2 linked regions of the Halorhodospira halophila genome follow. The protein of the gene in region 1 interacts with the protein of each later gene in a pairwise test. Links are inferred from orthologs where the notes say so. Each region holds a gene or a part of one and is shown in the gene's direction. Other genes may lie near its edges.

Region 1 (14,816 bases):
GACTTGGTCATCTGCTACCTGGAGGCGATGCCTGCGGTGGCCAAGGAAGTGGGCGAGGACGTGCTCACCGAGGTGGTCACTGCCGCCATGAAGCTCTCCTCGATGGTCAGCGGCCAGGTGATTGCCCTGCTGCTGGCCGGCTTACCCACTGCCGCGCGACGGCTCGGCGATCCGGAGCTGCTGCGCCAGTTCCTGAACCTCGTCCACCAGCTTTCGGCCAAGGCTCCGCGCGGCCTGCGGCCGATGCTCGAGAACCTCGACGAGCTCTTCTCCAAGCTCACCCTGGGCGGGTTCCGGCGCTGGGCGCTGTGGGGCGCCCAGGCCCACGCCCGCGATTTCGAGCAGCAGCGCGCCTACTTCGGCCTGCAGAGTGCCGACAGTCAGGCGATGCTCCAGCAGGAGCGCCGCGGCACGCTGCTGGTGGATAACCAGCGCAAGCTCAACTTCTACCTGCGTGCGCTCTGGGCCCGGGACTTCTTCATGCGGCCGACCTCCGGGGACTTCGAGACCCGCGAGGGGTACAAGCCGTTCATCGAGCAGCGGGTGATCCATCTGCCCGACGCTTACGACGACTACCACGGGCTGCCGGGCAAGGACCTCTATCGGGCCGCGGCCGCCCACGCGGCCGCGCACCTGGTCCATACCATCGAGCCGCTCTCGCCCGAGATGCTCAATCCGGCGCAGATGGCCGTCATCGGCCTGATCGAGGACGCCCGGGTCGAGGCGCTGGCCATCGACGAGTTTCCGGGGCTGCAGCGGCTGTGGCTGCCTTTCCACCGGGCCCGGGCCGCCGAGCGCGAGGCGGAGCTGGATCCGGTGGTCGAGCGCCTGGAGCGGGCTGCCCACGCCCTGCTTGACCCGGAGTACGCCGACGACGACCCCTGGGTCCAGCAGGTGCGCGAGATCTTCCACTACCACTTCGCCGATCGCCCCCGGGACGTGGGGCTGTCGTGGGAGCTGGGCATGGAGCTGCACAATAGCCTGGCGCAGCGCTACCCCATGCCATCGGCCCGCGTCCTGCAGCGGATGGCCGTCCCTTACCGCGACGACAACCGCTACCTCTTCGCCAGCGATGAGGAGGAGTGGCTCGAGGCGGAGTACATCCCGGCCAGCCACCGGCAGGTGCGCCGCCAGGTCAACCTGATGGAGTTCGTCAACGAGGTTGACTGCGAACTCGCCGGCGACGACGCGCAGGAGGTCTGGGTCCTCGGGACGGAGCTCTTCCCCTACGAGGACTTCGGGGTCAGCTACAACGAGATGGAAGGGGTGGAGCCGGCCAGCCCGCCGTTCCATTACCCGGAGTGGGATTACCAGGTCCAGCTCAATCGCCCCGACTGGGTCACGGTGGTCGAGCGCCGTCCGAAACGCGGCGACCCCGAGGTCATGGACCAGGTCCTCAAGGACTACCGGCCGGTGGCCAGCCGCCTGCGCTACCTCGTCGACGCCTTGCAGCCCCAGGGGGTGATCCGCGAGCGCCGACAGGAGGACGGCGACGAGCTGGATATCGACGCCGCCGTGCGCTCCATGGTCGACCTGCGCCTGGGCATGAGCCCCGATCCGCGCATCAACACCCGCTACATCCGTAAGACCCGGGATCTGTCGGTGCTGCTTCTGCTCGATCTCTCCGAGTCCACCAACGACGCTATGGGCGGCAGCGAGAAGACCGTCATCGAGCTGACCCGCGAGGCCACCTCGCTGCTCGGCTGGGCCATCAACGGCATCGGTGACCCCTTCGCCGTCCACGGCTTCTCCTCGGACGGTCGGCACGACGTCCAGTACTACCGGTTCAAGGACTTCCATCAGCCGTGGAGCGAGGAAGCGAAGTCCCGCCTGGCTGGGATGCGCGGGCAGTACTCGACCCGCATGGGCGCGGCAATGCGCCACGCCGGGGCCCACTTGGTGCGTCAACCGCAGCGGCGCAAGCTGTTATTGATCGTCACCGACGGAGAGCCGCACGACGTCGACGTGCGGGATCCGCAGTACCTGCGCCACGACGCCCGCAAGGCTGCCGAGGAGCTGTCCGCCCGAGGAGTGACCAGCTACTGCCTGACCCTGGATCGGGACGCGGACGCCTACGTGTCACGGATCTTCGGGGCCAGCGGCTACTCGGTGGTCGAGCACGTGGAGCGCCTGCCGGAGCGCCTGCCGGCGGTGTTCGCCCAGCTGACCCGGTAGCCGCTTATTCGGACGATCAGGACGGTTTGCTTTTGCTGATCGTTCGCGATCCGTAAAGTTTCGGGGCAGTATGGCGGCATGCTCGACCCGAGCCGCAACAGAACAATATTCCATTGAGGGAGGTAGAACATGGCGTCGACCGAACTGAGCCGACGAGAGCTCGCCAACGGCATTCGCGCCCTGGCCATGGACGCTGTCCAAAAGGCCAACTCCGGCCACCCGGGGGCACCGATGGGTATGGCGGACATCGCCGAGGTGCTGTGGCGGGACTACATGCGCCATGCGCCCCAGCGGCCGGGCTGGTTCGACCGCGATCGTTTCGTCCTCTCCAATGGTCACGGGTCGATGCTGCAGTATGCGCTGCTCCATCTGACCGGCTACGACCTCACCACCGACGACCTCAAGAACTTCCGCCAGCTGCACTCCCGGACCCCGGGGCACCCGGAGTACGGCTACACGCCGGGCGTGGAGACCACCACCGGGCCGCTGGGCCAGGGGCTGGCGAACAGCGTTGGCCTGGCGCTGGCCGAGCGGATGCTGGCGGCGCGCTTCAACCGCCCGGGCCACGAGATCATCGATCACTACACCTACGTCTTCATGGGCGACGGCTGCCTGATGGAGGGGGTCTCCCATGAGGCGTGCTCGCTGGCCGGCACCCTGGGGCTGGGCAAGCTGATTGCCTTCTACGACGACAACAGCATCTCCATCGACGGCAACGTCGAGGGCTGGTACACGGAGGATGTCCGCAAGCGTTTCGAGGCTTACGGCTGGCAGGTGATCGGCCCGGTGGATGGTCACGACGGCGAGGCCGTGCGGCAGGCCATCGAGCAGGCGCGCGCCGATACCAGCCGCCCGACGCTGATCGACTGCAAGACGGTGATCGGCTTCGGTGCGCCCAATCAGTGCGGCACCGCTGGCGTGCACGGTGCCCCCTTGGGCGAAGAGGAGATCGCCGCCTGCCGCAAGCAGCTGGGCTGGGAGCACGGCCCGTTCGAGATCCCCGAAGCCCATTACAAGGCGTGGGATGCGCGTGCTGGTGGCGAGCAGCTGCTCCAGGAGTGGGGCGAGCGCCTCGAGGCGTACCGCAAGGAACACCCCGAGCTGGCCGACGAGCTGGAGCGGCGGATGCGCGGTGAGTTGCCGGGCAACTGGCAGGAGCTGGTTGCCGAGGGCCTGGAGAAGTTCGCCGGCGGCAAGAAGGACGCCACCCGCAAGTCTTCCCAGGCGGTGCTCGGTCACTTCGGGCCGCAACTGCCCGAGCTGCTCGGCGGTTCCGCCGACCTGACAGGCTCGAACAACACCTGGTGGGACGGTTGCTCGACGGTCAGCCAGGAGCAGCCCGACGGCAACTACGTCTTTTACGGCGTGCGCGAGTTCGGGATGACCGCTATCATGAACGGCATCGCCCTGCACGGCGGGTTCATCCCCTACGGCGGCACCTTCCTGATCTTCTCCGACTACGCCCGCAACGCCGTGCGTATGGCGGCGCTGATGAAGCAGCGGGTGGTGATGGTCTACACCCACGACTCCATCGGCCTCGGCGAGGACGGACCCACGCACCAGCCTGTCGAGCAGCTGGCCAGTCTGCGCCTGATCCCCAACCTGCACGTTTGGCGTCCGTGTGACGCCCAGGAGACTGCAGCGGCCTGGGCGGCGGCCATCGCCCGCGAGGACGGACCGAGCGTGCTGGCACTGTCGCGCCAGGGCATGGAGCCGCAGCAGCGCAGCGGCGACCAAGCCCGGTCCATCGCCCGCGGTGGCTATGTCCTCAAGGAGGCCGGCTCCGGCAAGCCCGAGCTGGTCATCCTGGCCACCGGCTCCGAGGTGGATCTGGCCATGGCGGCCCGGGACCGTCTCGAGGGCGAGGGGCGCAGCGTTCGCGTGGTCTCCATGCCCTGTGTCGAGGCGTTCTGCGCGCAGGACGAGGCCTACCGTCAGCAGGTGCTGCCCGGTGATGTACCGCGGGTGGCCGTCGAGGCCGGTGCCACCGGCCTGTGGCAGGGCTGGGTCGGTCAGTGCGGCCTCGTAGTCGGCCTCGACACCTTCGGCGAATCGGCGCCGGGGCCGGAACTCTACGAGCACTTCGGCCTGACCGCGGACAGCGTGGCTGATGCGGGCCGGCGGGTCCTCGGCTGAGGGCCCCCGCCCGCGGGCGCAGAACCAGAATCGACTAGAGGAGAGTGGCCGTGAAAGCGAAGCGCATGACCGATCTCGACCTGGCGGGCAAGCGGGTGCTCATCCGCGAGGACCTGAACGTCCCGATCAAGGAGGGCCAGGTCGCCGACGATACCCGCGTGCGCGCTGCCGCCGAGAGCATCCGCCAGGCCATGCAGGCCGGTGGCCGGGTGCTGGTGATGTCCCACCTCGGGCGGCCCAAGGAGGGCGAATACGACGCCGAGGCCTCGATGGCTCCGGTGGCCCGCCGCCTGGGCGAGATCCTGGGTTGCGAGGTGCCGGTGGTGCGTGAATGGCTCGATGGCGTCGACGTTGCCGAGGGCGGCGTCGCGCTGGCGGAGAACGTGCGCTTTCAGCCCGGCGAGACCAAGGACGACGAGGATCTGGCCCGACGCATGGCGGCACTGTGCGATGTCTTCGTCATGGATGCCTTCGGCACCGCGCACCGTGCCCAGGCCTCCACCCACGGCGTGGCCCGTTTCGCGCCCGAGGCGTGTGCCGGTCCGCTGCTCGCCGCCGAGCTGGAGGCCCTGGGCAAGGCGCTGGACAACCCGGCCCGGCCGATGATCGCCATCGTCGGCGGCTCCAAGGTCTCCGGTAAGGTGCAGGTGCTGGAGGCGCTCACTCACAAGGTGGATCAGCTCATTGTCGGCGGCGGGATCGCCAACACCTTCATTGCCGCGGCGGGATACTCCGTCGGCAAGTCCCTCTATGAGGCTGACTTCGTCGAAACCGCCAAGCGCCTGATGCAAGAGGCCCGCGCCAAGGGTGGCGAGATCCCGATCCCCGAGGATGTGATCACCGCCAGGGAGTTCTCCGCGGACGCCGAGGCCAGCGTCCACCCGGTGGAGGCCGTGCCCGACGACGAGATGATCCTCGATGTCGGGCCGAAGACCCGTGCCCGCTACGACGGCATGCTGCGCAATGCCGGTACGGTGGTCTGGAACGGCCCGGTGGGCGTGTTCGAGATGGCGCCCTTCGCCGGCGGTACCGAGGCACTGGCCGAGGCCATTGCCGCCAGTGACGGCTTCTCGATCGCCGGCGGCGGTGACACCCTGGCCGCCGTGGAGCAGTTCGGCATCACCGAGCGGGTCTCCTACATCTCCACCGGCGGTGGCGCCTTCCTCGAGTTCCTCGAGGGTCGCGAGCTGCCCGGTGTTGCGGCCCTCGAGCAGCACGCGGCGGCGCATTCGTGATCGACGCGGTACTCAGTCAGGGAGTCGGTGGCGTGATGCCCCGCAGAACCAAGATCCTGGCGACCCTCGGGCCGGCGACGGACCGGCCCGAGGGCCTGGAGGCCGTCCTCGCCGCCGGGGTGGATGTGGTGCGCATCAACCTCTCCCACGGCGAGGCCAGCGACCACCGCCAGCGGGTCGAGGCCGTGCGCGCCTGGGGCGAGGCCCATGGTCGCCGTGTCGGGGTGCTGGTGGATCTGCAGGGGCCGAAGATCCGCATCGAGCGCTTTCGCAATGGCCCGATCCAGCTGCGCCGCGGCGACCCCTTTATCCTCGATCCCGCCGTGGATCCGGATGCTGGGGACCACACCCGCGTCGGGGTCGCCTACCGGGCCCTGCCGGATGACCTGCATCCCGGCGACGAACTGCTGCTCGACGACGGCCGCCTGGTGGTCCGGGTCGAGCGCATCGAGGGGACCGCCGTCCACACCACCGTGCAGGTTGGCGGTGAACTCAGCGATCGCAAGGGCATCAACCGCCGCGGTGGCGGGCTCTCCGCACCGGCGCTCACCGACAAGGACCGGGTCGATATCGTTACGGCCGCCGAGTTGGCCGCCGATTACGTGGCGGTCTCGTTCCCGCGGTGCGCTGACGACATCCACGAGGCCCGGCGGCTGCTCACCGAGGCCGGTGGGCGCTCCGGGATCGTGGCCAAGATCGAGCGCGCCGAAGCGCTGGACGCCGCCGAGGAGATCATGGATGCCGCCGATGCCATCATGGTCGCCCGCGGCGATCTCGGCGTGGAGATCGGCGATGCTGCGTTGCCCGAGGTCCAGAAGCAGCTCATCCAGACCGCCCGGGCTCGCAACCGGGTGGCCATCACGGCGACGCAGATGATGGAGTCGATGATCGACAACCCCATCCCGACGCGGGCCGAGGTCTTCGACGTGGCCAACGCCGTGCGGGACGGCACCGACGCCGTGATGCTATCGGCCGAAACCGCCACCGGCTCGTTCCCGGCCGAGACGGTGGCCGCCATGGACCGGGTCTGTCGGGCGGCCGAGCGCAGTCGCACGGTGACGGTTTCCCACCACCGGCTGGACGAGCACTTCACACAGGTCGACGAGACGGTGGCCATGGCGGCGATGTACGCCGCCAACCACTTCTCCATCAAGGCGCTGATCGCCATCACCGAATCCGGGGGAACGGCCTCGTGGATGTCGCGGATTAGCTCGGGGCTGCCGATCTACGTCCTGACCCGCCACCCGGAGACCCGGGGGCGGGTGACCCTCTACCGCGGCGTCTATCCGCTGGAGTTCGATGCCGAGCAGGAGGACCTCAACGCCCTCAAGAGCCGGCTACTGGCGCGCCTCTCCCGTCAGGGACTGGTCAACCAGGGCGACTACGTCCTGGTCACCCACGGCGAGGAGCTCGGTGCCGCGGGCGGTACGAACACGTTGCGCATCGTCTGCGTGGACGATTATCTCTAGAGTGAATGCACAGATAGCGGAGGAGTCGAGACTATGGCGATGATCACCCTGCGACAGCTGCTCGATCATGCAGCCGAGCACGGCTACGGCATGCCGGCGTTCAACGCCAACAATATGGAGCAGCTCCACGCCATCATGGAGGCGGCCAAGGAGTGCGATAGCCCGGCTATCGTCCAGGCGTCCGCCGGGGCCCGCAAGTACGCCGGCGTCCCCTTCTATCGGCACCTGATGGAGGCCGCCGTGGAGTCCTATCCGGACGTCCCGCTGGTGGTCCACCTGGACCACGGTGCCAACCCCGGTGCCTGCATGCGCGCCATCCAGTCCGGGTTCACCTCGGTGATGATGGACGGCTCGCTGAAGGAAGATGGCAAGACCCCCGCCGACTATGACTACAACGCCGGAGTGACCCGCCGCGCTGCCGAGATGGCGCATGCCGGCGGTGTCTCGGTCGAGGGCGAGATCGGCGTGCTCGGCTCCCTCGAAACCGGTGAGGCCGGCAAGGAGGACGGCGTCGGGGCCGAGGGCAAGATGGACAAGGACAAACTGCTCACCGACCCGGAGGAGGCGGCGCAGTTCGTCCGCGATACCCATGTCGACGCCCTCGCCATCGCCTGCGGCACCAGCCACGGCGCCTACAAGTTCACCCGTCCGCCCACGGGCGACATCCTGGCCATCAGCCGGATCAAGGAGATCCACCAGCGCCTGCCGGACACCCACCTGGTCATGCACGGCAGCTCCCAGGTGCCGCAGGAGTGGCTGGAGCTGATCAACCAGTTCGGCGGTGAGATCCCCGAGACCTACGGCGTACCGGTCGAGGAGGTCCAAGAGGGCATCCGCAACGGGGTGCGCAAGGTCAACATCGATACCGACCTGCGCCTGGCCTCCACCGGCGCGGTGCGCAAGCACCTGGCCGAGAACCCGTCCAACTTCGACCCGCGCAAGTTCCTGAAGGCCTCCACCGAGGCTATGAAGGAGATCTGCAAGGCCCGCTACGAGGCCTTCGGCTCGGCGGGGATGGCGTCCAAGATCAAGCCGGTCCCCCTAGAGACCATGGTCGAGCGTTACGAGTCCGGCGAGCTCGCCCCCAAGGTGAGCTGAACCGGGAGCTGTCCCCAGAGCCTTGCCGGGGCGCCACGGCGCCCCGGCAAGCCAGCGGGGAGCAATACCATGCGCAGGATTAGCGGTATTTTCCTCAAGGGGCTGCTGGCGGTTCTGCCGGCGGTCGTCACCCTCTATCTTCTCTACTGGCTGATCATGACCGCCGAGCGGGCGCTCGGGAGCGTCGTGCAGCTGATCATCCCCGAGACCTGGTATCACCCCGGCCTGGGCGTGGCCCTGGCACTGGCCGGCATCTTCGCCATCGGCGTCCTCCTCAACTTCTACCTTCTGCGCCGCCTGTGGGAGTGGTTCGAGCAGATCCTCCTGCAGCTGCCGGTGGTCAAGACCATCTACGGGGCGGTGCAGGACCTGACCGGGTTTGTCTCCCGGGCCGAGGAGCTGGGCGACCAGGTGGTCACGGTGCCGCTGCCCGGTAGCGATTACCGGGTGCTCGGCGTGGTGACGCGCAGGCAGTGGGCGGGGGTGGCCGAAGGGCTCGGTGACGAGCACACCATCGCCGTCTACACCCCCATGAGTTACCAGGTGGGTGGCTACACGCTGCTGGTTCCGGCCTCGGTGGTCGAGCCCGTCGATATGAGTGTCGAGGACGCCATGCGCTTTGCGGTCACCGCGGGGATGTCGACGCGCAAGAGCGCCTCGCTCGACGAGCTGCTCGAGGAACCGCCCGAGGGAGCGGAGAGGCAGCCGTGACCTAGCGACGACAAGAACAACAAAGCTCGCCCGTCTGCGGGGATCCCCCGGGGGCCCACAAGGCCGCCGGGTGCGGGACGGCCACCCGCCGTGTCGCGCCCCGTGGGTCCCGGCGACTCTTAACCAGGAGGTGGACCATGAAATCGATACCCGAGTTGCGCGACGATCCGGATCCGGAGGAGATCCAGGAGTGGCTCGACGCCCTGGATGCGGTGATCGAGCACGAGGGGCCCGAGCGGGCGCAGCAGATCCTCGAGCACCTGGTCAGCAAGGGCCGGCGCCGGCTCGGCCATCTGCCCTTCAAGGCCACCACCGGCTACATCAACACCATCCCCCGGCACCTCGAGGTGCGCCCGCCGGAGTACACCGATCACCACCTGGAGTGGCGTATCCGGGCGCTGGTGCGCTGGAACGCCATCGCCATGGTGGTTGCCGCCAACCGTGAGCACGACGGCATCGGCGGGCACATCGCCAGCTACGCCTCGGCCTGCACCCTCTACGAGGTCGGCTTCAACCACTTCTGGCGGGCGCCCAACGAGGAGCAGGACGGCGATCTGGTCTTCCTCCAGGGGCACTCCGCGCCGGGGATCTACGCCCGCGCCTTCCTCGAGGGGCGGCTCAGCGCCGAGCAGCTGGCCGGTTTTCGTCAGGACGTCGACGGCGACGGCATCAGCTCCTATCCCCACCCTTGGCTGATGCCCAACTTCTGGCAGTTCCCCACCGTCTCCATGGGCCTCGGCCCGATCCAGGCGGTGCAGCAGGCGCGCATGATGAAGTACCTGCACCACCGCGGGATCGAGGACACCGCAGACCGCAAGGTCTGGTGCTTCATGGGCGACGGCGAGATGGACGAGCCGGAGTCGATGGGCTCGATCGGCCTGGCCGCCCGCGAGCAGCTCGACAACCTGATCTTCGTGGTCAACTGCAACCTGCAGCGCCTCGACGGTCCGGTGCGCGGCAACGGCAAGATCATCCAGGAGCTCGAGGGCGAGTTCCGCGGCGCCGGCTGGAACGTGATCAAGGTGATCTGGGGCTCGCGCTGGGATCCGCTGCTCGAGCTTGACCACGAGGGGCTGCTGCAGCAGCGCATGGAGGAGGCCGTCGACGGCGAGTACCAGGCCTTCAAGGCGCGCGGCGGTGATTACACCCGCAAGCACTTCTTCGCCAAGTACCCGGAGCTGGAGAAGATGGTCGCCGGCATGTCCGACTACGACATCTACCGGCTCAACCGCGGTGGCCACGACCCGCACAAGGTCTACGCGGCCTACCACGCCGCGGTGAACCATACCGGGCAGCCGACCGTGATCCTGGCCAAGACCGTCAAGGGCTACGGCATGGGCGAGGCCGGCGAGGGGCAGAACATCACCCACCAGCAGAAGAAGATGGGTGAGAACGCCCTGCGCCGGTTCCGCGACCACTACGAGATCCCCATCCCCGACGAGCAGCTCAAGGAGACGCCCTTCTACAAGCCCGATGACGACGCCCCGGAGATGCGCTACCTCCACGAGCGTAGGCAGGCCCTGGGCGGCTACATGCCGGTGCGCTACGAGCGGGCGCCGGCGCTCGAGGTCCCGCAGCTCTCCGCCTTCGACGCGCTGCTCAAGGACAGCGGCGAGCGGGAGCTGTCCACCACCATGGCCTTCGTGCGCGCGCTGACGGTGCTCACCCGCGACAAGCAGATCGGCCAGCGGGTGGTGCCCATCATCCCCGACGAGGCGCGCACCTTCGGGATGGAGGGGCTGTTCCGTCAGCTCGGCATCTACTCCAACGTGGGGCAGCTCTACGAGCCCGAGGACGCCGATCAGCTGATGTCCTACCGCGAGGCGCAGACCGGGCAGATCCTCGAGGAGGGGCTGGATGAGGCCGGTGCCATGTCCTCGTGGATGGCGGCGGCCACGGCCTACGCCAACCACGGCGTCAACATGATCCCCTTCTACATCTTCTACTCCATGTTCGGCTTCCAGCGGGTGGGGGACCTGTGCTGGGCCGCCGGGGATATCCAGGCCCGGGGCTTCCTGATTGGTGGCACCGCCGGCCGGACCACCCTCAACGGCGAGGGGCTGCAGCACCAGGACGGCCACAGCCACGTCCTCGCCTCGACCATCCCCAACTGCGTCTCCTACGACCCGGCCTTCGACTACGAGCTGGCGGTGATCGTCCAGGACGGGCTGCGCCGGATGTACGCCGAGCAGGAGAACTGCTTCTACTACCTGACCGTCTACAACGAAAACCACACCCATCCGGCGATGCCCGAGGGGGCCGAGGAGGGCATCCGCCGCGGCATGTACCTCTTCCGCGCCGGCCCCAAGAAGAAGGGGCCGCGGGTGCAGCTGATGGGCTCGGGGAGCATCTTCCGCGAGGTGATCGCCGCCGCGGAGCTGCTCGCTGGCGATTTCGGCGTCCATGCCGATATCTGGAGCTGCCCCTCGTTCACCGAGCTGGCCCGCGACGGCATGGCCTGCGCCCGGGGCAACCGCCTCCACCCGGAGTCCGAGCGTCGGCAGTCGTACCTGCAGGCGTGCCTGGAGGGCTACAGTGGCCCGGCCATTGCCGCCACCGACTACATGCGCGCCTACCCGGATCAGATCCGTCCCTACATCGGACGCAAGTTCTGGTCCCTGGGTACCGACGGCTTCGGCCGCTCGGATACCCGCGAGAAGCTGCGGCGCTTCTTCGAGGTGGATCGCTACCACATCGCCGCGGCAGCCCTCTACGCCCTGGCCGATGAGGGCGAGATCGAGGCCGGGAAGGTCAGCGAGGCCATCGGCAAGTACCAGCTGGCGGCGGATGCCCCGAACCCGTGGGAGGTGTGACCGTGGCGGAACAGGAGCTCAAGGTACCGGATATCGGCGGCTTCGAGGCCGTGGAGGTGATCGAGGTCCTGGTCGCGCCCGGGGACCGGATCGAGCCGGAGCAGTCGCTGATTACCCTCGAGTCCGACAAGGCGAGCATGGAGGTGCCGGCGGAGGTCGGGGGCGAGATCCGGGCGGTGCACATCGCCGTCGGTGATATGGTCTCCGAGGGGAGTGTGATCGCCACCGTCGACACGGCCGCCGCCGATGCCGCATCCGGGCCGGCTGAGCCGGCGGCACCGGCCGAGGCCCCGGCTGCTGAGGGCGCCCCGGCCGAGGAAACGGCCGGATCGTCCGGAAGCGAGAAGCCGGCCGGCGGATCGGCGCCGGTGGCCCCTGCGCCCGCCCCGGCGGGCAGCGGCACAGGGCCCGCCGCGTCCAGCGGCGGGCAGCCGCCGATCGATCGCGACGGCCACCGCGCCGCCCACGCCAGCCCTTCGGTTCGTCGCTACGCCCGCGAGCTCGGCGTCGACCTCGGGCGCGTCAGCGGCAGCGGACGCAAGGGGCGTATTCGGCGCGAGGACGTGGAGGCCTACGTCAAGCGCGTGATGCAGGGCCAGGAGGTCCCGCCAACGGGTGCCGCCGCCGGCGCCCCGGCCGCCGAAGGGGTCGGGATCCCGCCGATCCCCGAGCAGGACTTCAGTCGTTTCGGCGAGGTGGAGCGGGTGGCGCTGACCCGCATCCAGCGGCTCTCGGGGCCGCACCTGCACCGCAGCTGGCTGAATGTCCCCCACGTCACACAGTTCGATGAAGCCGACATCACCGAGATGGAGGCCTTCCGCCAGTCGTTGAAGAAGGAGGCCGAGGCCCGGGGCGTGAAGCTCACCCCGCTGGCCTTCCTGGTCAAGGCGGCCACCGCGGCCCTCGCCGAGTACCCGCGTTTCAACGCCAGCCTCTCGGCGGACGGGCAGGAGCTGATCATCAAGCACTACTGCCATATCGGCGTGGCCGTCGACACCCCCGAGGGGCTGGTGGTCCCGGTCCTGCGCGACGCCGATCAGAAAGGTGTGCTGCAGATCGCCGAGGACCTCGGCGCCCTCTCGGCCAAGGCCCGCGACGGCAAGCTCTCTCCGGCGGACATGCAGGGAGGCTGTTTCTCCATCTCGAGCCTCGGTGGCATCGGTGGTACGGCGTTCACGCCCATCGTCAACGCCCCGGAGGTGGCGATCCTCGGCGTCTCCAAGTCGGAGACCCGGCCGGTGTGGGATGGGCAGGCCTTCCAACCGCGGCTGATGCTCCCGTTGTCGCTCTCCTACGACCACCGCGTCATTGACGGCGCCATGGCCGCCCGGTTCACCACCTACCTGAGCCAGGTCCTCGGCGACCTGCGCCGGCTGGTGCTGTAAGGGGCGCCCAGCGGGCGGGGGCGGCCGCCGGCCGCCCCCGCGCAAACCAGCGCCGGCGTGCTGCGCCGGCGGACTCGGCAAGGATTGGAGCACGGCATGGCTGAGCAACAGGTCAAGGTACCGGATATCGGCGGCTTCGAGGCCGTGGAGGTCATCGAGGTGCTGGTCGGACCGGGGGATCGGGCCGCGTCCGAGCAATCACTGATCACCCTGGAATCCGACAAGGCGAGCATGGAGGTGCCCGCATCCGCGGCCGGGGTGGTGCGTGAGGTGCACGTGGCGGTGGGCGATACGGTCTCCGAGGGGTCTCCGATCCTGACCCTCCAGGCGGAAGAGGCCGCCGGCGGTGATCCGGCTGCCGGCGAGGGCGCGGCCGGTGGGGCCGCCACCGGGGCACCCGCCGAGCAGACCCCGGCGGACGAAGGGGTGGCCGCGGCCGCCACCGATGCCCCGCAGGAGGCGGACTGCGACCTGGTCGTCCTCGGCGCGGGGCCGGGGGGGTACAGTGCCGCCTTCCGGGCCGCCGACCTGGGGCTGAAGGTGATGCTGGTGGATCGGTACCCGGTCCTCGGCGGCGTCTGCCTGAACGTCGGCTGCATCCCCTCCAAGGCGCTGCTCCACGCCGCCAAGGTGGTGGACGAGGCGGATCAGTTCGCCGCCCACGGGATCGCCTTCGGTAAGCCGAAGATCGATCTGGAGCGGCTCAACGACTGGAAGCGCGGCATCATCAAGCAGCTGACCCAGGGGCTGGCCGGCATCGCCAAACAGCGCAAGGTTGAGGTGGTCACCGGCGAGGCGACCTTCGCCGATGCCCACCACCTGCGGGTGGCCGGTGAGGAGGGAACGCGGACCATCAGTTTCCGGCACTGCATCATCGCCGCCGGGTCGCGGCCGGCGATCCCGCCGTCGCTGGCCGTGGACGACCCGCGGGTGATGGACTCCACCGGTGCCCTCAAGCTCGAGGAGATCCCCGAGCGATTGCTGGTGGTTGGCGGCGGGATCATCGGCCTGGAGATGGCCTCGGTCTACTCCGGGCTGGGCAGCAAGGTGACGGTGGTCGAACTCTCCGACCGGCTCATGCCCGGGGCCGACCCGGATCTGGTCAAGGTCCTGCGCAAGCGCCTGGCCAAGCGCTGCGAGGCGATCCACCTCAACACGGAGGTGACCGGCGTCAAGGCGAACAAGAAGTCGCTGACGGTCACCTTGAGCGGTGCGGATGCCCCGGAGAGTGACCGCTTCGATCGCGTCTTGGTGGCGGTGGGCCGCCGTCCGAACAGCGACGGTATCGGCCTTGAGGCCGCCGGGCTGACGCCGGGCGATGACGGCTGCCTGAGCGTGGACGAGCACATGCGCACCGCAGTGCCGCACATCCACGCCATCGGCGATATCGTCGGCCAGCCCATGCTGGCCCACAAGGCGGTGCACGAGGGCAAGATCGCCGCCGAGGTGATCGCTGGGGAGAAGAGCGCCTGGGACGCCCGGGCCATCCCCTCGGTGGCCTACACCGATCCGGAGGTCGCCTGGGTGGGGGTGACCGAGGAGCAGGCGAAGGCCGAGGCGATCGCCTACGAGAAGGGGGCCTTCCCGTGGGCGGCCAACGGTCGCGCGCTGTCGCTCGATGCCAGCGATGGCGTCTCCAAGATCCTCTTCGATGCGGACACTGGGCGGGTGATCGGCGGCGGCATCGTGGGCCCCGGTGCCGGCGATCTGATCGGCGAGATCGGCCTGGCCCTGGAGATGGGGGCGGATGCCCACGACATCGGTCTGACGGTCCATCCCCACCCGACCCTCTCC
Region 2 (14,553 bases), on another replicon or contig:
GGTGCCGGGTGCCGCTGAGTGCGCGCTGCCTGACGGCGGCGTCCCCTGCGCTGCTCGCCCGGGCCGCGGAGACCGCGTGGGCGGTTGTGGCGGTGGGGACCCGGTGGCCTTTTGAGCGTGCCGAGCAGCGCAGCCCGGAAGGGGGTTCAGCGCGAACCTCTCCTGGTTCGCGCTGAACAGCGAGGTCTTGTCCGAGCGGCGCGCTAGCGCCGCGAGTTGAGCGAGCGGCCCCGCCGAGCGAGCAGCACAGGGGACCCCGCCGCCAGGCGGGGCACGCTCATCGGCACCGGGTCCCCACCGCCGCAACCGCCCACGCGGACCCCGTACAAGCCCAGGCCGGCCCCGTACAACCGCCCACGCGGGGCCCCGGACTACCGCCGCCGCTGCTGCTCCCGCGGCACCTCCCGGAGCTCCACCTCAAACTCCCGCTCGGCACCATCACGCAGCACCGTCAGCGTCACCGAATCCCCTGCCCGACGGGCGAAGATCAGCCGCTGCAGCTCCCGCGGCTCCGAGACCGCCTCACCGTTGACGTGCGTGATGACATCACCATCCGCCGGCATGGCGCGCCCCTGGACGCTCACCTCGAACGAAGCCCCCTGCAGGCCCGCCTCCTCGGCCGGACTGCCGGACTCCACATCGACCACCATCACCCCGCGCTCGGGGAGGTTCAGCCGCTCGCGGATCCCCTCGGGATACCCCTCCAGGCCGGCGACCATCACCCCCAGACGAGCCCGGGAGGTCAGATCCGTGAGGCCGCCCTCCTCCATCTCGCCCAGGCTCTCCTGGAGCAGATTGCTCGGCACGGCAAAGCCCACGCCCACCGAACCGCCACGGCCGGTCAGCCCGCCGCCGCCGGGGACGATGGCCGTGTTCACGCCGATCACCTCGCCGGCGGAGTTGAGCAGCGGCCCGCCGGAGTTGCCGGGGTTGATCGCGGCGTCCGTCTGAATCATGGGGATCTCGATCTGCCCGATCCCCGGCAGGTCCCGGCCGACGCCTGAGACGATCCCCGTGGTTACCGTCGAGCTGAGCCCGAAGGGATTGCCGATGGCAATGGTCTTCTGCCCGACCAGCGCCTGATCGGAATCGGCCAGGGTCAGCGGCTCGGCGTCCTCCGGGACGGCCCCCGGATCCTCGGGCTTGAGCAGGGCCAGGTCGTAGAGGGCGTTGGCGCCGACCACCCGGGCCGGTACGGCGTCGTGCTCAGCAAAGCTGAGCTTCACCGATGCGCCCTCGCGCAGCTCCACGCCCTCCTCCTCCAGGGCGTTGCGGATGACGTGGTAGTTGGTGACGATATGGCCGTCGCTATCGATCAGGAAGCCACTGCCCGCCCCCTGGCGCCGGGGCGCCTCGCCGCGCGGACGATCGCGCTCGAAGAACTCGCGGAACTGCGGCGGGATCATCCCCTCCGGAATACGCTCGAAGGGATCCACGCGCTCACCCCGGACCTCCACCTCGATGGCCACCACCGAAGGCCCGTAGCGCTGGAAGATCTCCACCGTATTGCGCTCGTCCGGCTGGAGGTGCTCCAGATCGTCGGCCAGCGCCGGCGTGCTCACCAGAGCGATCAGGGCCATTGCCAGCACGGCCCCCAGAACCAGCGGCGTACGTCGATGCTGCATTCCGTGTGCTACCGTCATAAGGCTTTCCACCTGTGGGTTGTTCATCAAGTAGTGGACAATAAGGTTGGGGTGTTAAGTTCACCCTGTTCGTAACGGATCAAGCCACCGATTTCCAACACGGGGATGGCGATGGATCTCCTGTTATTGGCCGTGGCGGCCGTGCTGGTCAACAACTTCGTGCTCACCCAGTTCCTCGGGCTGTGCCCGTTTCTGGGCGTCTCGCGCAAGGTGGAGACCGCCGCGGGCATGGCGGCGGCCACCGCCTTCGTGCTGACCCTCGCCTCGGTGCTGAGCTACCTGGCCTTCACGTACATCCTGGTGCCGCTCGATGCCGAGTACCTGCGCACGCCGACCTTCATCCTGATCATCGCCATCGCCGTGCAGCTGACCGAGATGGCCGTGCGCTTCACCAGCCCCATGCTGCAGCAGGTGCTCGGCCTTTACCTGCCGCTGATCACCACCAACTGCGCGGTGCTCGGCGTCGCCCTGCTCAACCTGCGCGGTGACCACGACCTCATCGCCTCGGCGGTCTACGGCGCCGCGGCGGCGGCCGGCTTCGGGCTGGTGCTGGTGATCTTCGCCGCCCTGCGTGAGCGCCTGGAGAGCGCCGAAGTGCCGCGCGCCTTCCGCGGCGCGCCGATCGCCCTGGTCAGCGCCGGCATCCTCTCCATGGGCTTCATGGGCTTCGCCGGCCTGGCCCAGGCCGAGGAGCGCGAACTGGCTGTCGAACCCGAGGACATGGTGGCCGTCGAGGTCACCACCCTGGCCCTGGAGGAGGGCGGCGCGCCGGCGCCGGTGGTCCTGCTCGGCGAGCCGGACAGCGAGCGGGTGGTGCCGATCTTCATCGGCCCGGCCGAGGCGCAGGCCATCCACGACGCCCTGCACGGCGTCGAGCCGCCGCGGCCGATGACCCACGATCTGTTCGGCAGCGTGCTGCGCGCCACCGGCTACAGCCTCGAGGCGGTCTACATCGACGCCATCGTCAACGGCGCCTACGTCGCCGCCCTGGCCCTCAAGCCGGAGGACGGCGATGCGGTGCGCTACATCGACAGCCGCTCCAGCGACGCCATCGCCCTGGCGCTGCGCGCCGAGGCCACCATCTACGCCGCCCCCGAGGTCCTCGAGGCGGCCGAGGAGCGGGAACAGCCCCGCCCCCAGGACGAATCCCTGCGCATGACCCGACTGAACCTGCTGCCGGGTCCGACGACGTGAGGCCACCACCGATCATGTTACCCTGTATCGTATGTTCAGCGCGGTCCTGACCCTCACAGCCATCGCCGGTCTCTGCGGTGTCGGTCTCGGCGCCGCCGGGCGCCGCCTGGCCGCGCAGCGCGACCCGGTGGTCGGGCACATCGACGAGCTGCTGCCGCAGACCCAGTGCGGCCAGTGCGGTTATCCGGGCTGCCGGCCCTACGCCGAGGCCGTGGCCGCCGGCGAGGCCGCCACCAACCTGTGCACGCCCGGCGGCAACGCCACGGCAAGGGCCATCGCCGATCTCCTGCAGGTCGACCCCGAGCCGGTGGCCGAGGACAACACCGGGCCGGCGGTGGCCTTCATCGACGAGAGCCAGTGCATCGGCTGCACCCGCTGCCTGCCGGCCTGCCCGGTAGACGCCATCGTCGGCGCCCAGCGCCAGGTGCACACCGTCCTCGCCGACGAATGCACCGGCTGCCGGCTGTGCGTCGAGGCCTGCCCCATGGACTGCATCACCATGCAGCCGGTGGAACCGCCACTGAACGCCCGCATCCGGCCGCTGCCGACGCCGCAGTCGACCACCGCCCGGCCCGAGCAGCGCCCCGGCCCGCTGCGCCACCAAGAGGTGCAGCCACGGCGCCGGGGCGTCGCCGTGGCGGGCGCCAAGGACCGCTCGCGCAACGGCCCACTGGGCAGCCTGGCGCTGCCGGCCCAGCTGGTGCTGCCGCTGCTCGATCACACCGGCGCCGAGGTGCCGGCCACCGTGGCCGTGGGTGAGCACGTCCGCCGTGGCACGCGGATCACCGAGGGGCACAGCGGCGTGCCGCTGCACGCGCCCACTTCCGGCGTGGTCAGCGCCATCGAGCGCCGGCCCATCGTCCACCCGGCCGGTGGTACCGCGCCGTGCCTGATCCTTGAGGCCGACGGCGCCGACTGCCGCGAGACGGCCATGGCGACCATCGAGGACCCGCTGCAGGCGGAGCCGGAGGTCCTGCTGCGACGCATCGCCGATGCCGGCGTGCGCGGCATGGGCGGGGCAGCCTTCCCCTCGGCACTGAAACTCGCCGACGCCGCGCGCAGCGGCGTCGATACCCTGGTGGTCAACGGGGTCGAGTGCGACACCTACCTCACCTGCGATGAGACGCTGCTGCGCATGCGCGCCGAGGCGATCATCGACGGCGCCCGCATCGCCGCCCGGGCCTGCGGCGCCGAGCGCATCCTCGTCGCGGTGAAGAACTCGGCCCCGGAAGCCGCCGCGGCGGCCGAGGCGGCCATCGAAACCGCCGAGGCGGACATCCAGGTGGTGCGCGTCGGCGGCGACTACCCGGCCGGCAACGAGCGCCACATCGTCTACCCCGCCACCGGACGCACCGTGCCCCCCGGCGCCCGGCCGCCGGCGGTGGGGGTGGTCTGCCAGAACGTCTCCACCCTCGACGCCATCCACCGCGCCGTCCACCAGGGCGAGCCGTCGGTGGAGCGGCTGGTGACCGTCACCGGCGGCGGCATCGCCGAGCCGGGCAATTACTGGGTCCGGGTGGGCACGCCGCTGGCCGCCCTGATCGGCCGGGCCGGCACACCCGGCTGCCGGACCATCGTCGGCGGCGGCATCATGGGCACCCCGGTCACCGACCGGCAGGTGCCGCTGACCCACGGCATGAACGGCGTCGTGGTCGAGTCCGCCGACGAGGCGCCGCTGTTCGAGCAGCCGTGCATCAGCTGTGGACGCTGCGCCGAGGTCTGCCCCGAAGGCCTGCAACCGTTCGAGATGGCCCGACGCATCCGCGCCGGTGTCGGCGTCGGCGAGGCCGCCGAGCACATCGACATCGACCCCATGCGCTGCACCGGCTGCTCGAGCTGCGAGTTGGTCTGCCCCAGCTCCATCCCCCTGGCGGCGATCACCGGGCACGCCCGGGACGTTGCCCGCTCCCGCATGCGCGAGCGGGAGCAGGCCGAACGGGCCCGGCAGCGCCACGAGGCCCGACAGGCCCGCGAGGCACGCCGCCAGCGCGAGAAGGAAGAGGCGCGCCGGCGCAAGCGTGAAGCCATGGCCGCCAAGGCCGAACAGAACCGCTCGGGCGAGACCACGGAGGGTTGAGCTTGGCGGCACCCACAACGCCCAGGATCATGGGGCTGGTCCTGCTCGCCCTGTTGCCGGGGGCCGGCGTGCTGGTCTGGCTCTTCGGCGTCGGTGTCCTGCTGAACATCGGCGCGGCACTCACCGCCGGTGTGGCCGCCGAGGCTCTGGTATTGCGCCTGCGTGGCCGCCCGGTGGGTCCGGCGCTGGCCGACGGCAGCACGCCGCTGGCGGCGCTGATCATCGGCATCGCCCTGCCGCCGCTGCTGCCCTTCTGGATCCCGGCGCTGGCCGGCGCCCTGGCGGTGCTGCTGGGCAAACAGGTCTACGGCGGACTGGGCCAGAACATCTTCAACCCGGCCATGGTCGGCTACCTGGCGGTGGTCCTCGCCTTCCCGCAGGCGGTGAGCCTGTGGCCGGCGCCGGAGCCCGGCCTGGGCGCGGCGATCCCCGCCGCAGAGGCCCTGCAGTACTTCCTTACCGGCGCCCTGGCGCCGATCACCGACGCCATGACCCACGCCACGCCGCTGGACCGGCTGGCCACCGAGGGCTTTGCCGCCCTGCCCGGCGACGGCGGGCTGCTCGGGCAGACCCAGGCCGCCGGGGCCTGGCTGTGGCTCGGCGGCGCCTTCCTGCTCGGCGGCGCCTTCCTGCTAACGCTGCGCATCATCGACTGGCGCCTGCCGCTGGGCGTGCTTGCCGGCACCGCTGCCACCGCCGCGCTCCTGCAGCTCGGCGACGGCGCCCCGGTGCTCTTCCATCTGCTCTCCGGGGCGACGCTGCTGGTGGCCTTTTTCATCGCCACGGACCCGGTCAGCGCCCCGCGCGAGCCCACGGCGCGGCTGATCTACGCGGCGCTGATCGGCGTGGTGGCGTTGGTCATCCGTGAGCTCGGCGGTCATCCGGACGGCTTCGCCTTCGCCGTGCTGATGCTCAACGCCACCGCACCGCTGCTCGACTACGTGGTACGCCGCAGCGCTGGGGAGGCGGCATGACGCTACCGGTGAGCCTGCGCGCCGGGGGCATCCTGGCCCTGTTCGTGGGCATCGGTCTGGCTGCGGTGGCACTGGTCCACGAGCAGACCCGCGAGCAGATCGCCACCGCCGAGCGCCAGGTGGTGCTCGATCGCCTGGCCGCGGTGCTGCCCGACGGCCACGACAACGCCCCGGAAGAGCAGGTCTACGAGCGCCCCAACCCGCTGGATCACGCCACGCCGCTGCGCATCTACCCCGCCTACGCCGACGACACGTACCTGGGCGCGGCGGTCGAGGTGGAAACGCCGGAGGGCTACGCCGGCACCATCCGCCTGCTTGTGGGCATCGACGCCGACGGCGAGATCATCGGCGTGCGCACCGTGGCCCACCGCGAGACACCGGGGCTTGGGGACGCCATCGAGACGGCACGCAGCGACTGGATCCACGGCTTCGACAACCGGGCCCTGGGCGAGCCGCCGGAGGCGGACTGGCGCGTGCGCCAGGACGGCGGGGCGTTCGACGGCATCACCGGGGCGACCATCACCGCCCGGGCGGTGATCGACGCCGTGCGCGCGGTGCTGATCGACCACGCCGCCGAACCGGAGGCCTACCGCGGTGAAGCCCACGCCGAGGACGCCACCGCCATCGACCCCGAAGCCGACGGCCACAGCGACGAGGGGCCCACCGGATGAGCGAGACACCGACGACCCGCAGCATCTTCCGCGACGGCCTGTGGGGCAACAACGCCGCCCTGGTCCAGCTCCTTGGCCTCTGCCCGCTGCTGGCGGTGACCACCACCGCCGTGGCCGGGCTGGGCCTGGGCATCGCCACGCTGCTGGTGGTCACCGCCTCGAGCGTGGTGGTCTCGCTGATCCGCAACATCGTTCCGCAGGATGTGCGCATCCCGGTGTTCATCCTGGTCATCGCCGCCTTCGTCACCATCGTCGAGCTGGTGGTGGCGGCGTGGCTCCACGACCTCTACCGCACCCTGGGGCTGTTCCTGCCGCTGATCGTCACCAACTGCGCCATCCTCGCCCGCGCCGAGGCGTTCGCCTCGCGGCAGCCGGTGGGCCCGGCGGCGCTGGATGGGATCGCGACCGGCACCGGCTTCGCCGCCGTGCTGATCGTCCTCGGCGCCCTGCGCGAGCTCATCGGCCGCGGCACCCTGCTCGACGGCGCCGAGCAGCTCTTCGGCCCGGCCGCCGCCGGCTGGACGGTGGAACTGGTCGACGGCGACGTCTTCCTGCTCGCCATCCTGCCGCCCGGGGCGTTCATCGGCCTGGCCCTGCTGCTGGCGATCAAGAACCGCATCGACGACCGCCATGGACGCTGAGCAGCGCTACGAGCTTTACCGGCGGCTGAGCGAGGCGCTGCCCGAGCCGCAGACGGAGCTGCTCTACGAGACCCCCTTCGAGCTGCTGGTGGCGGTCTCGCTCTCGGCGCAGAGCACCGATGAGAGCGTCAACCGCGCCACCCGGGCCCTCTTCCCGGTGGCCAACACCCCCCAGGCGATGCTGGAGCTGGGCGAGGACGGGCTCAAGCCGTACATCCAGCATATCGGCCTCTACAACAACAAGGCGCGCAACATCATCGCCGCCAGCCGGCAGCTGATCGAGCACCACGGCGGCGCGGTCCCCCGCGAGCGCGCCGCCCTCGAGGCGCTACCCGGCGTCGGGCGCAAGACGGCCAACGTCATCCTCAACGTCGCCTTCGGCGAGCCGACCATCGCCGTGGATACGCACATCTTCCGCGTCGCCAACCGCACCGGGCTGGCGCCGGGGAAGAACGTGCGCGAGGTGGAGGAAGGGCTGGAGGCGGTGACGCCGGAGCCGTTCCGGCTCCACGCCCACCACTGGCTGATCCTGCACGGGCGCTACACCTGCACCGCTCGCCGCCCCCGCTGCGGGGCGTGCGTTATCGCCGATCTGTGCAGCTTCCCGGAGAAGGCCCCGGAGCGGACCTGAGGGCCGGGGCGCCGATGCGCCCCGGTCGATTCCCTCACGCGCCGCCCCGCCAGGCAGCGGGCACCGCCGCCGGCGGCCCACCGGCAGCGACTGCCCTGCCCGACCGGGGTCAGCCGCGGCGTTTGGCGCCGAGGCGCAGACGCAGGGCGTTGAGGCGGATGAAGCCCTCGGCGTCCTTCTGGTCGTAGGCCCCGGCGTCGTCCTCGAAGGTGGCCACCGACGCGTCGAAGAGGCTCTTTGGCGACTGGCGGCCGACGACGACGACATTGCCCTTGTAGAGCTTCAGGCGCACGGTGCCCTCGACCACCTGCTGGGTCTGATCGATCATCGCCTGCAGCGCCTCGCGCTCCGGGGCGAACCAGTAGCCGTTGTAGACCAGCTCGGCGTAGCGCGGCATCAGCTCGTCCTTGAGGTGGGCGGCGTCGCGATCGAGGGTGATCGACTCCATGGCGCGGTGGGCGCGCAGGAGGATGGTCCCGCCCGGGGTCTCGTAGCAGCCGCGGGATTTCATGCCCACGTAACGGTTCTCGACGATGTCGATCCGGCCGATGCCGTGGCGGGCGCCGAGGTCATTGAGCCGGCCGAGCAGCGCCGCCGGCGAGAGGCGCTCGCCGTCGATGGCCACCGGATCGCCGCCGGCGAACTCGATGTCCACGTACTGCGGCTCATCCGGCGCCGCTTCCGGGGCGGTGGTCCACAGCCACATGCGCTCCTCGGCCTCGGTCCAGGTGTCCTCCAGGACCCCGCCCTCGTAGGAGATGTGCAGCAGGTTGGCGTCCATGGAGTACGGCGCGCCGCCCTCCTCGCGCTTGCCCTCGATGTCGATGCCGTGGCGCTCGGCGTACTGCAACAGCCGCTCGCGGGAGTTGAGATCCCACTCACGCCACGGCGCGATGACCTTGATCCCCGGCTCCAGACCGTAGTAGCCGAGCTCGAAGCGGACCTGGTCGTTGCCCTTGCCGGTGGCGCCGTGGGCGACGGCGTCCGCACCGGTCTCACGGGCGATCTCTACCTGCCGCTTGGCGATCAGCGGCCGGGCAATGGAGGTGCCGAGCAGGTACTCGCCCTCGTAGACGGCGTTGGCGCGGAACATCGGGAAGACGAAATCGCGGGCGAACTCCTCGCGCAGATCGTCGACGTAGATCTCGCGGATCCCGAACGCCTCCGCCTTGCGCCGGGCGGGCTCGAGCTCCTCGCCCTGGCCGAGGTCGGCGGTGAACGTCACCACCTCGCAGCCGTAGGTCTCCTCGAGCCACTTGAGGATCACGGAGGTATCGAGACCGCCGGAGTAGGCAAGTACGACCTTCTTGACGTCCGACATGGGAGGCTCCTGGGCAGTATTCAGTGGTTGGCGTTCAGGGTTCAGTCTGCAGGGTGCAGCGGACCGTTTTCAGGCGGCAGCATCAGGAATTCCAGCAGCGCCTTCTGCGCGTGGAGGCGGTTCTCGGCTTCGTCCCAGACGACGCTCTGCGACCCCTCGAGCACGGCGGCCTCCACCTCCTCGCCGCGGTGCGCGGGCAGGCAGTGCATGAACAGCGCCTCGGGGCCGGCGCACTCCATCAGCGACTCGGTCACGCAGAAGCCGCGGAAGGCCTCCTCGCGGGCGGCCTGCTCGCTCTCCTGGCCCATGCTCGCCCAGACATCGGTGGTCACCAGATCGGCCCCCTCGGCGGCGGCGTAGGCGTCGTCGAAGAGCTGCACCCGCTCGCCGCCGAGCGCCAGGATATCCGCTTCCGGGCGGTAGCCGGGCGGCGCGGCGATATGCAGGTCGAAGCTGAGCAGTCCGGCGGCCTCGATCCAACTGTGGCACATGTTGTTGCCGTCGCCGATCCACGCCACGCGCCGATCGGTGATCGGCCCGCGGTGCTCGGTGAAGGTCTGCAGGTCGGCGAGCAGCTGGCACGGGTGGCACAGATCCGAGAGGCCGTTGATCACCGGCGCGGCCGAGTACGCGGCGAAGCGCTCCAGCATATCGTGGCCGAAGGTGCGGATCATCACCGCATCGACCATGCGCGAGATCACCCGCGCCGTGTCCTCCACCGGCTCGCCGCGGCCGAGTTGGGTATCCCGCGGCGACAGGAACAGCGCGTGGCCGCCGAGCTGGGCCATGCCCGCCTCGAAGGAGACCCGCGTGCGGGTGGAAGACTTCTCGAAGACCATCCCCAGCACGCGGCCCTGCAGGGGCTGGTGCAGCTGCCCGGCGCGGTGCATGTCGCGCAGCTCCGTGGCCCGGCGCAGCAGCTGGTGGATCTCATCGGCGGAGCAGTCACGCAGGGTGAGGAAGTGGCGCATCAAAGACGCCCTCCGTGGTTCGGTTCAGGTCAGGCGCCGGCCAGGTGGCGGCGCACCAGGTCGGCGACGCCGTCGGCGAGCTGGCCGATCTCGTCGTCGTCCAGGATCAGCGGCGGCACCAGACGGACCACGTTGCCGGCGGTGACGTTGATCAGCAGCCCCGCGTCGAGGGCCCGGCGCGGCAGCGCACTGGCATCGCCGGCAAGCTCGATGCCGGTCATCAGGCCGCGACCGCGGATCTCGCGGACCCCCTCCACCCCGGCCAGCTTCTCGGACAGGCGGGCGCGCAGCGCCTCGCCGGCGCGCTCGGCCGCCGCCGGCACGTCCTCGCGCTCAAGGGTGTCGAGCACCGCCAGCGCCGCACGGGCGGCCAGCGGATTGCCACCGTAGGTGGTGCCGTGGCTGCCCGGGCCAAGGGTCCCGGCGCACCCGGCCGCGGCCAGGCAGGCGCCGATGGGCAGCCCGTTGCCCAGGGCCTTGGCCAGGATCAGCACATCCGGACGGATGCCGGCCTGCTCGAAGGCGAACAGCGTCCCGGTGCGCCCCATGCCCGTCTGCACTTCATCGAGCATCAGCAGCCAGCCGCGCTCGTCGCAGATCCGCCGCAGCCGCGCCAGGTAATCCGCCGGCGGGATCCGCACCCCGCCCTCGCCCTGGATCGGCTCCACCAGCACGGCACACACGGCGTCGTCGTCGATGGCCGCCACGGCGTCGGCGTCGCCGTAGGGCACGCGCCGGAACCCCTCGGGCAGCGGCGCGAAGCCCTCGTGGGCGGCGGGATTGCCGGTGGCCGCCAGCGCCCCCAGGGTCCGCCCGTGGAAGGCGCCGTCGGCGACCACGATCTGCGGTGCCCCCACCCCCAGCGCGGCCGCGTGGCGGCGGGCGAGCTTGATGGCCGCCTCGTTGGCCTCCGCGCCGGAGTTGCAGAAGAACGCCGCGCTCATCCCGGCGGCGGCGCACAGGCGCTCGGCCAGGCGCTCCTGCAGCGGCACCCGGTAGAGGTTCGAGGTGTGCACCAGGGTCTGCGCCTGCTCGGCCACCACACGGGCGATGGCCGGATGGCTGTGGCCCAGCCCGCAAACGGCGATGCCGGCCACCCCATCGAGGTAGGCGTGGCCCTGCTCGTCGTAGAGCCACGCCCCCTCACCCCGGGCGAAGGCAACGGGCAGGCGATTGTAGGTCGGGATCAGGGCTTCCATGGGCGGTCTCATACACGCGGCAACCGACTCCGGGAGCCGGGCAAAAACGCCTAAATTAACCGCCGGCTGAAACCGGCGCAAGCACCGCAACCCCTTGGATTCACGGTCCGGAGGTGTCGGGACCGCCGAGGGGACTTAGAAGCTCGATGGCCGACCGCAGTGCTCGTCCCAGCGGTTGACGATGGCGCAGAAGAGTTCGGCGGTCTTCTCGGCGTCGTAGATGGCCGAGTGGGCCTCCTTGGCGTCCCACTCGATCCCCGCCGCCTTCACCGCCTTGGCCAGCACCGTCTGCCCGTAGGCGAGCCCGCCCAGGGTGGCGGTATCGAAGCTCGAGAAGGGATGAAAGGGGTTGCGCTTGAAGTTGGTCCGCGTCACCGCGGCATTGAGGAAGGCCAGGTCGAAGAAGGCGTTGTGGCCGACCAGCACCGCCCGGTTGCAGCCGGTGTTGCGCAGCTCCTGGCGAACCGGGTTGAACACCTTGCCCAGGGCATCCCGCTCGGGCACCGCCATGCGCAGCGGATGCTCCGGGTCGATGCCGTTGAGCTCCAGCGCCTTGGGGTCGATGCGCGCGCCCTCGAACGGCTGGACGTGGCAGGTGTGCGTCTCCGCCGGATAGAGCCGGCCGCTCTGCTCATCGGCACGCAGGATCACCGCGGCGATCTGCAGCAGCGCATCGGTCTCCGCCTGCAGCCCGCCCGTCTCCACGTCCACCACCACCGGCAGGAAGGCCCGGAAGCGGGTACGCAGCGGCGGGATCTCGGTGCTCTGGATACGCCTTGGGTCGTCCGACGACGTCTGCGGGGCGTTGTGCTCGCTCATGGGGCTGCCGTAACTGGGTGAAGGTGCCGCATGCTACGGCGCCCCGTGCCCGCGAGCAAGCCGCCGCCGTCAGCCGCTGGCGCCGGCCCCGGCGGCCTCGACCATCTGCTGGAGCTCGCCGGAGTCGAACATCTCCATGATGATGTCACAGCCGCCGACCAGCTCCCCGTCGATGTAGAGCTGCGGGATGGTCGGCCAGTCGCCGTAGTCCTTGATGCCCTGACGGATGCGCTCATCCTGGAGCACGTCCACGTAGGCGAACTCCCGCCCGCAGCCGGCCAGCGCCTGGGCCGCCCGCTGCGAGAAGCCGCACATGGGCTGATCCGGGCTGCCCTTCATGTACAGCAGGATCGGGTTCTCCGTCACCTGACGGGCAATGGTCTGCTGAACCGTCTCGTCGCTCATGGTGTCTCCATCCTCTGCGGCAGGTCCGCGGCGCCGACCGAACTCGGCCACCGCCTGGCGGGCATCGTAAAACGGGTCCCGGGCAGGCTCATCCCACCCACCCTAGGGTTGGCGCAGGCGCCAGGTCAGGGTCTCGCCGGCGCGCAGCGGCACCACCGGCTCGTCGCCGCCGGGGTAGCTTTGCGGCACCTCCAGCGGGGCCCGCTCCAGGGTCACCGTCTCCTGGTTGACCGGCAATCCGTAGAAGGCCGGGCCGTTGCGCCCGGCAAAGTCCGCCAGCCGCTCCAGCGCCCCGGCCGCCTCGAAGGCCTCCGCGTAAAGCGACAGCGCGATGGGCGCGGTGTAGCAGCCGGCACAGCCGCAGGCCGACTCCTTCGCGCCCTGCGGATGGGGGGCGGAGTCGGTGCCCAGAAAGACCCGTGGATGCCCCGAGGTGGCCGCCTCGAGCAGCGCCTCGCGGTCGGCCTCGCGCTTGAGGATCGGCATGCAGTAGTAGTGCGGCTTGAGCCCGCCGACGAGCAGGTCATTGCGGTTGTAGAGCAGGTGCTGCGGCGTAAAGGTCCCGGCCAGGCGGGGATCGTCGCCGGTGACCAGCTCGGCGCCCTCGGCGGTGGTCACGTGCTCGAGGACCACCTTCAGCCGCGGGTGGCGATCGAGCAGAGGCTGCAGGACATCATCGATGAAGGCGGTCTCGCGCTCGAAGATATCCAGCTCCGGCCCGGTCCGCTCGCCGTGGATAAGCAGCGGCAGCCCGTGCTCCTCCATGGCCGCCAGGGCGTCGTAGCAGAGCAGCAGATCGGTAACGCCGGCATCGGAGTGCGTGGTGGCTCCGGCCGGGTAGAGCTTGACGGCGTGCACGAAGCCGCTGGCCGACGCCCGGGCGATCTCCTCGGGCAGGGTGTTGTCGGTGAGATAGAGCGTCATCAGCGGCTCGAAGGTCGCGCCCGCCGGCAGCGCACCGAGGATGCGCTGCCGATAGGCCGCCGCCTGCTCCACCGTGGTCACCGGCGGCTGCAGGTTGGGCATGATGATCGCGCGCGAGAAGACCGCCGCGGCCTGGGGGGCCACGGCCTGCATGAGGGCACCGTCACGCAGATGCAGGTGCCAGTCGTCGGGGCGGGGCAGCGTCAGGGTATCCATGCCGGGGAGTTTCCAAGGGCCGCCGGCCGGTTGCAAGGGGCCGCCCGGGGGTTTTGTGCCGCGCCAGCGCATGGTAAAGTGCGCAACTGATCGATGGGGCCGTAGCTCAGTTGGGAGAGCGCGACATTCGCATTGTCGAGGTCAGGGGTTCGACTCCCCTCGGCTCCACCATCCCTCCCCAAACTCCTATTCTCCTGCCTCGTACGGCATCTCCGGGAAAAGCCCTGGCATGAGCCGCGGCGCCAGCCGCACCGGAAAAGCGAGGTAGAGCGGTGCGCGGCTGCTTTTGGCCCGGTTCGCCGCGATCTTCTGCCGCCTTGATGGCCGCTTCCTTGTCCGCCTCTCCTTTGTCCATAAGACCCACATTATCAGCGTTTTAGAAAAACGACAGCATAGGATTGGCCGGTTTTCTGGCCGGTTTTCCGGCCGGTTCCTTGGGATGATGCAACCCGGGCGCTGTCGGCGGTCTTAACACCGCATCGCCGAAGCGGCTGCCCCCTCTATAAAAAACCTCTCTGATCAAATACCTGGCTCGATGGCACGGATTCTGCTTCGCGGTGTGTCCATCCTGAACCACCTGCCAGGAGAGACAACCGCATGGGAGCACCGACCCTCGCCCGCGCCGCCGCGGGTCTGCGCAGCGTCCTGAGCGTCACCCCCGGCACCCCCGCCCAACCCGTGCGCCCGAGCGCCGAGCCGCCGGGCTGGTCCCTGACCCGTGTCGAGGACTGGGCAACCATCGAGCGGCTGCTCACCGCCGACCACCCGCCGGTGGGGCTGATGCGGGTGGTCGCCGACAATATCGACGCCTGCCAGCGCTTTCTCGCCGGAGGCAGCGGCGTGGAGTGGATCGCCCTCTGCGATCCG

Evidence for each region.
Region 2: the proteins of aceE (region 1) and nth interact in binary tests that used the Escherichia coli proteins (3 or more experiments, as listed by UniProt). The link is inferred for Halorhodospira halophila from one-to-one orthologs.

The regions. Positions count from the first base shown.
Region 1 is NZ_NHSN01000017.1:18,195-33,010, reverse strand. Bases 8,575-11,837 are described here. They hold aceE (pyruvate dehydrogenase (acetyl-transferring), homodimeric type), read left to right. Parts: upstream 8,575-8,961; coding sequence 8,962-11,637; downstream 11,638-11,837. Other genes in these bases: aceF (dihydrolipoyllysine-residue acetyltransferase), read left to right, coding at 11,640-11,837; CCR79_RS06075 (DUF502 domain-containing protein), read left to right, coding at 8,575-8,824. Also shown: CCR79_RS06100 (nitric oxide reductase activation protein NorD), read left to right, coding at 1-2,175; tkt (transketolase), read left to right, coding at 2,305-4,311; CCR79_RS06090 (phosphoglycerate kinase), read left to right, coding at 4,362-5,546; pyk (pyruvate kinase), read left to right, coding at 5,582-7,015; fba (class II fructose-bisphosphate aldolase), read left to right, coding at 7,049-8,113; more of CCR79_RS06075, read left to right, coding at 8,183-8,574; more of aceF, read left to right, coding at 11,838-13,022; lpdA (dihydrolipoyl dehydrogenase), read left to right, coding at 13,119-14,816. UniProt on the Escherichia coli protein: Component of the pyruvate dehydrogenase (PDH) complex, that catalyzes the overall conversion of pyruvate to acetyl-CoA and CO(2).
Region 2 is NZ_NHSN01000013.1:39,882-54,434, forward strand. Bases 6,011-9,010 are described here. They hold nth (endonuclease III), read left to right. Parts: upstream 6,011-7,189; coding sequence 7,190-7,831; downstream 7,832-9,010. Other genes in these bases: CCR79_RS04060 (RnfABCDGE type electron transport complex subunit G), read left to right, coding at 6,011-6,559; CCR79_RS04065 (electron transport complex subunit E), read left to right, coding at 6,556-7,200; CCR79_RS04075 (argininosuccinate synthase), read right to left, coding at 7,941-9,010. Also shown: CCR79_RS04040 (S1C family serine protease), read right to left, coding at 372-1,625; CCR79_RS13625 (bifunctional nuclease family protein), read left to right, coding at 2,364-2,837; electron transport complex subunit RsxC, read left to right, coding at 2,869-4,914; CCR79_RS04055 (RnfABCDGE type electron transport complex subunit D), read left to right, coding at 4,917-5,888; more of CCR79_RS04060, read left to right, coding at 5,885-6,010; more of CCR79_RS04075, read right to left, coding at 9,011-9,152; argF (ornithine carbamoyltransferase), read right to left, coding at 9,194-10,123; CCR79_RS04085 (aspartate aminotransferase family protein), read right to left, coding at 10,153-11,322; rnt (ribonuclease T), read right to left, coding at 11,458-12,141; grxD (Grx4 family monothiol glutaredoxin), read right to left, coding at 12,211-12,546; pyrC (dihydroorotase), read right to left, coding at 12,649-13,686; CCR79_RS04110 (sigma-54 dependent transcriptional regulator), read left to right, coding at 14,284-14,553. UniProt on the Escherichia coli protein: DNA repair enzyme that has both DNA N-glycosylase activity and AP-lyase activity. The DNA N-glycosylase activity releases various damaged pyrimidines from DNA by cleaving the N-glycosidic bond, leaving an AP (apurinic/apyrimidinic) site.